2 regions of the Saccharopolyspora antibiotica genome follow, and region 2 is predicted to be linked to the other one. Evidence: riboswitches for the same ligand, from Rfam matches in the RefSeq annotation. Region 2 holds a riboswitch; the other holds the start of a gene.
What was found. A riboswitch is a leader RNA that binds a small molecule or an ion and turns the genes downstream of it on or off. The one in region 2 is predicted to bind cobalamin.
Positions count from the first base shown of each region.

Region 1: linked by a shared signal. The riboswitch ahead of ACL03H_RS03610 (ABC transporter substrate-binding protein) and the one ahead of ACL03H_RS18625 (putative cobaltochelatase) in region 2 are both predicted to bind cobalamin.

Region 1 is NZ_JBJZOI010000004.1:28,922-32,123, forward strand. It holds gene ACL03H_RS03600 (hypothetical protein) at 1-183, opposite strand, end outside; gene ACL03H_RS03605 (SMI1/KNR4 family protein) at 435-935, shown strand; cobalamin riboswitch at 996-1,187, shown strand; gene ACL03H_RS03610 (ABC transporter substrate-binding protein) at 1,288-2,811, shown strand; gene ACL03H_RS03615 (ABC transporter permease) at 2,808-3,202, shown strand, end outside.
Region 2 is NZ_JBJZOI010000022.1:1,435-4,636, reverse strand. It holds gene ACL03H_RS18635 (S1 family peptidase) at 1-197, shown strand, start outside; gene ACL03H_RS18630 (GNAT family N-acetyltransferase) at 419-886, shown strand; cobalamin riboswitch at 956-1,096, shown strand; gene ACL03H_RS18625 (putative cobaltochelatase) at 1,152-3,202, shown strand, end outside.

The DNA of each region.
Region 1 (3,202 bases), on a different contig from region 2:
GGCGGGCAGCGCGCGCACCGTCGCGGCCTCCGCATCGGCGCCGAGGATCCGCAGCGCCTCGCGCGGCTCCAGGTCGCGCACCAGGTGCACGGTGTGGTTCGGGTCCAGCACGTCCAGTTCGGACAACCAGATCGGGTAGCCGTCCTCGTCCAGGGTTCCGGGCGGGAAGCCGGGAGTGCTCATCGTCGTCATCCTCGTGTTCGGTGCCGGGCTGCGGCGGGCGCGGAGTCCGCTTCGCGGCGTGCGCCGCGCTGTCATCAGGTCGCCGCCACTGTCCCCCACACCCCTGACAGTCCGAGCACTCCTGGTGAGCGGCGTGCTCGCGGGCGAAGGACCTCCCCCCGGCCAGATCCGCCCTCCCCCCTGCGGGGCCGACCGGGACGGGGTCTCCTGTGGAGGCCGCCACGCCCGCCCGCGAACCTCAGGAGCACCGCATGACACCTGCCCCGAGCACGTCCGCGCAGTGGCGCGAGTTCCTGGTCCGCCGCGGCGCGGGAACGCCCGGGGTCGAGGACTGGCGCGGGCACGGTCCCGCCGGTGCGGCGGCGGTCGCCGGGCTGGAGGAGCGGCTGGGGCGCGCGCTGCCGCCGAGCTACCGGAACTTCCTGCTGGTCAGCGACGGCTGGAGCGATCCGGGGACCGAGCTCTGCGGCCTGCTGGCCACGCCGGGGATCGGCTGGTTCGAGGACGTCGCGGGCGATCTCGTCGAGGCGTGGGACGAGCCGGAGGTGGCCTGCTTCGCCGCGGACCTGGCGATGCTCCGCCGCTCGCTGCTCGTCTCGGACCACGGGAACGGCGTGTTCTGGCTGCTCAACCCGAACGAGGTCGCGGGCAACGGGGAGTGGGCGGCGTACGAGTGGGACACCGGGAGCGGTTCACCCGCCCGTCACGCCGACTTCGCCGCGCTGGTCGCCGCCGCGCTGGCGGAGCGCTGACCGCCGGGCGGGGCTCGGGCGGCCGACCGGGGCCGAACTCCGCACCTCGTCCTTGACAACGATCGACTCGCGCTGAAGGGTGGTCGCGTTCCACTGCGACGGTGTGCAGGAAGCCGGTGTGAATCCGGCGCGGTCCCGCCACTGTGAACGGGGAGCCTCGTCCACCAGCGCCACTGCCGGGAGACCGGTGGGAAGGCCGGACGCGGTGTCGATCCGCGAGCCAGGAGACTGGCACCGTCGTACCGATTCGCACGGGGTCGCGGAGCCCCGGAGGAGGTACTGCGAGAGTGCGCCCGACCAGATCCCCGCACGCCCCCGTTCGAGGGCAGTTCCCACGGCCCGTCCACCCGGCGTGAGCACCGCGATCGGCCGCAGGCGGTTGCTGGCCGGTGTGGCCGGGGCGATCGCCGCGGCGCCGCTGGTGTCCTGCGCGGGTGGCGCCGGATCCGGTCCCGGGCGGCTGCGCGCGGCCTTCCCCACCGGTGGCGCCACCGAATCCCTCGACCCGCACACGGGCTCGCTGTTCGTGGACCAAGCGCGGGCCAAGGCGCTGTTCGACACCCTGGTGGGGTACGCCGACGACATGAGCGTGGTCCCGCGCCTGGCCGAGTCCTGGCGACCCGACCCCACCGGCACCCGCTGGCGGATCCGGTTGCGCGCGGCCACCTTCCACGACGGGCGCCGGGTCACCGCCGAGGACGTGCTGCACACCTACCGGCGGATCGCCGAGGAGACCACCGCAGCCCAGGCCGCCGCGCACTTCGCCGACGTGGACTTCGGTGCCAGCCGGGCGTTGTCGGCGATGGAGCTGGAACTGGTGCTGGGCGCGCCGAACTTCGAGTTCCCCGCGGCCTGGGGGGCTCCGGCGACCGAGATCATCCCGGCGGACACCACCGACTTCACCCGGCCGGTGGGCTCGGGACCGTTCCGGTTCGTTTCGTTCGAGCCCGGCGGGTCCGCCGTGTTCGCCCGCTACGACCGGCACTGGTCCGGCCCGGCGCTGCCCGCCGAGCTGGAGTTCGTGCCGGTGGAGGAGGAGAGCGCGCGGATCAACGCGCTGCTGTCCGGGCAGGTCGACTACGCCCACGACGTGAGCGCGAACTCGGTGCGGCTGCTGGAGCGGGGCGGGCGGGCCCGGGTGCGCTCGGCGCCCTTCGGGACCATGCAGGCGATCCTGCTCAAAGTGGACCGGCCGCCGTTCTCCGATCCCCGCCTGGTGCGGGCCGTGCGGGCCGGGCTGGACCGGCGGGCGCTGCTGGAGATCGCGCTGAGCGGCCAGGGCCGGATCGGCAACGACCTGTTCGGCGCCGGGCTGCGCTACTACCCGGCCGGGCTGCCCGAGCCCGAGCGGGACCCGGAGCTGGCGCGTTCGCTGCTGGCCGAGGCCGGGGCGACCGGGCTCGGCTGGGAGTTGCGGACCAGTTCGGTGGACCCGTACTTCGACGGTGCGGCCAGCCTGATCTCCCAGCAGCTCGGGGAGATCGGGATGCGGGTGGCGCCGCGCGTCGGTGCGGCGGAGACCTACTTCTCCGACATCAAGGAGCACGGCGTGGCCGCGCTGAGCCGCACCGCGGCCCTGCCGGTGCCGATCTTCCTGGGGCAGCGCCTGACGTCCGGTGCGGGCAGCAACAACTACACCGGGTACCGCTCCGAGGAGTTCGACGCGCTGCACTCGCAGGCTCTGTCCACAGCGGACGAACGACGTCGCGCCGAACTGCTGGCGCGGGCCCAGCTGCTCGCGCGGGAGCGCAGCGGCATGGTGGTGTGGGGGTTCAGCGGCTGGAACGTCGCCACCTCCGAGCGGATCTCCGGGGTGCGCGGGGCGCCGCCGAACTCCCTGGACTGGGCCCGGTTCGACCGGGTGAGCGTGGGTTGATCGCGCTCGCCGCGCGGCCGCGCGGCGCGGTTTCCGGCGGGCGGGTGCTCGGCGCGCTGCTGTCCCGCTCGGCGGTGGCGCTGGCGCAGGTGGCCGTGGTCGCCGTGGGCGTGTTCGCGCTGACCGCGCTGCTGCCCGGGGACGCGGCCGTGGTGATCCTCGGCGAGCACGCCGACGCCGCGCGCCTCGCCGCGCTGCGGGAGCGGCTCGGGCTGGAGCGGCCGCTCGGGGAGCGGTTCCTGGACTGGGCGGCAGGTCTGCTGCGCGGTGATCTCGGCAGCTCGCTGCGCACCGGCAGACCGGTGCTCGACGAGGTGACGTCCCACGCCGCGACCACGGTCCTGCTCACGGCGCTGACGCTGCTGGTGGTGCTGCCGCTGGCCGGGTGGCT
Region 2 (3,202 bases):
ATCCGGGAACCCGGGTCTGCGCGGGCGTGCCCGACGGGGGCAGGGACGCGTGCGCGGGCGACTCCGGCGGCCCGCTGGTCGCGGACGGGATGCTGATCGGCGTGGTCTCCTACGGCACCGGATGCGGTCGCCCCGGCGTGCCGGGCGTGTACACCCGGGTCTCCTCGGTGGCCGACGCGGTGGCGGCGCGGCTCTGACCGCCCGCCCGCGCGCCCGCCCGCGCGCCGGCCCGGCGGCAGCCGCCCACCCCGGGGAGGGCGCTGGTCGCGTGGAATGTCCGTTTCCCCGGGGTCGTCGGGGCGTGCGCAGCGCTTCCCGCTCGGGCGGCGCCGCGGACCCCTGATCGCGGAGCGTGTCGTGCGCTACTCCCGCCGCAGGTGATGGGGGTTCCGTAGCCGGAATGTGATATCCCGTGGGGGTGACCCTGCAACCGCTCGCCACCGCCGTCCACCGCGCCTACACGGCCGACCTCGACGCCGAGGACCTCTACCGCATGCTCCGCCTGCGCGTGGACGTGTTCGTGGTCGAGCAGAACTGCGCGTACCCGGAGCTCGACGGGCGGGACCTGGAGAACAGCACCCGCCACTTCTGGATCGACTCCGCCGACGGGTACGTGCTCGGCTACCTCCGGTTGCTGGAAGACCCCGATGGCGGCTTCCGCATCGGCCGCGTCGCCACCGCGAAGAGCGCGCGCGGTCTCGGCCTCGGGCGCAAGCTGATGCGCGCGGCGCTGGCGGAGATCCAGCGCGCCCCCGCCGCCCTCTCCGCGCAGAGCCACGCGCAGGACTTCTACCGGAGCTTCGGCTTCGAGCCCGCGGGTGAGGAGTATCTCGAAGACGGCATCCCGCACGTCGACATGCGCCGATGCCCCGCTCCGCGCGGCTGAGCCCGCCGACGCGGTTCCTCGGCCGAGCGTGATCTGCGACGATGCACGCTGGTCCCAGCCTGGGCAGGTCAGGAAGCCGGTGCGAATCCGGCGCGGTCGGCGCCACTGTGACCGGGGAGCGGACCTCCCCCGCGAGCCACCGGGCGCGTCAGCGGACGCTGCTGCCTGGGAAGGCCGGAGTTCCGCGCTGATCCGGGAGCCAGGACACTGCCTCGCCCGGCACAGCCGACATCGGGGCGTCCGAGACCCGAGGAAGGAACCTGGCATGTCTGCTCCCGGGAGCCCGCGCTTCCCGTTCACCGCCGTGGTCGGGCATGACGACCTGCGGCTGGCGCTGCTGCTCAACGCGGTGCACCCGCGCATCGGCGGAGTGCTGGTGCGCGGCGAGAAGGGCACCGCGAAATCGACGGTGGTGCGCGCCCTCGCGTCGCTGCTGCCCGCGCTGGAGGTCGTGCCCGGCTGCCGCTTCGGCTGCGATCCGCACCGGCCCGACCCGAGCTGCCCCGACGGCCCGCACGGGCCCGCCCCGGGCGAGGTCCGGCCCGCCGAGCTGGTGGAGCTGCCGGTCGGCGCGACCGAGGACCGGTTGGTCGGTTCGCTGGATCTGGAGCGCGCGCTGGCCGAGGGGATCAGCGCCTACCAGCCGGGGCTGCTCGCCGCCGCGCACCGCGGCGTGCTCTACGTCGACGAGGTCAACCTGCTGCACGATCACTTGGTGGACCTGCTGCTCGACGCGGCGGCGATGGGTCGCGCGCACGTGGAGCGCGAGGGCGTGTCGGTGACGCACGCCGCCTCCTTCCTGCTGGTGGGCACCATGAATCCGGAGGAGGGCGAGCTGCGGCCGCAGCTGCTCGACCGGTTCGGGCTGACCGTGCACGTCGCGGCGTCTCGGGACGTGGCGACCCGCACCGAGGTGGTGCGCAGGCGGTTGGCCTTCGAGGCCGACCCGGCCGGCTTCGCCGAGCGGTGGGCCGGGCCGGACGCCGAGCTGGCGGACCGGATCGCCGAGGCCCGGTCCAGGGTGGACGCGGTGCGGTTGCCCGATTCCGAGCTGCGGCGCATCTCCGCCCTGTGCGCCTCCTTCGACGTGGACGGGATGCGCGCGGACCTGGTGCTGGCCCGCACCGCCGTCGCGCACGCCGCCTGGCGCGGCGCGGACGAGGTGGCGGAGTCCGATGTGGAGGCCGCGGCCCGGCTGGCGCTGCCGCACCGCCGCCGCCGCGACCCGTTCGACGAGCCCGGGGTGGAGGAGGACCAGTTGCAGCAGGCCCTCCAGGACGCCGCGCAGCACGCGGGCGAGGACTCCGGCGACGGCGATCCGGACGACGACCCGGACGGCCCCGGGGACGGCCCGGGTGGCGGTGGCTCCCCGGACGGCGGTCCGCAGGACGGCCCGGACGGCCCCGGTGGCGGGGAGGCGCCCGCGCCGGACGACGACGCCGGCGGTGCCGGGCAGCAGGACGGGAACGGCCGGGGCGGGGAGCGCGGACCGGCTCCCGCCGACAAGCCCCCGGCCGCGCCCGCTCCGGCGTTCCGGGCCCGGCTGCTGGAGGTCCCCGGCATCGGCGAGGGCGCCCCCGGTAGGCGCTCCCGCGCCCGTTCCCGCAGCGGACAGGCGGTTCGTGCCTCCACAGTGGACGGACATGGCGTGCACCTGCCCGCCACGCTGATCGCCGCCGCCCCGCACCAGCGGGCGCGCGGGCGCGGCGGCCCCGGGCTCGTGCTGCGGCGCGAGGACGTCCGCCGCTCGGTCCGCGAGGGGCGGGAGGGCAACCTGGTGCTGTTCGCCGTGGACGCCTCCGGTTCGATGGCCGCCCGCGAGCGGATGTCGGCGGTGAGCGGTGCCGTGCTCTCGCTGCTGCGGGACGCCTACCAGCGCCGGGACAAGGTCGGCGTGGTCACCTTCCGGGGGGCGGACGCCGAGCTGGCGCTGCCCCCGACCTCCTCGGTGGAGATCGCCGCCACCCGGATGCGCGACCTGCGCACCGGGGGCCGCACCCCGCTGGCCGCGGGCTTGCTCAAGGTCCGGCAGGTCGTCGGCACCGAGCGCACCCGCGACCCCCAGCGGCGTCCGCTGCTGGTCCTGCTCACCGACGGCAAGGCAACTGTTCCCGCCGGGGAGGGCGGTGACGGGCGGAGCCGGGCGCAGCGCGCGGTGCGGGACTCGATGCGGGCGGCGGGACTGCTCGGCGGGCTGGGCGTGGCCTCCGTGGTGGTCGACTGCGAGCAGGGCGTGGTGCGCCTCGGGCTCGCCGCGCAGGTCGCGGCCGCCCTGGGTGGCGCCTGCCTCCGGCTGGATGAGCTGTCCGCGGACGC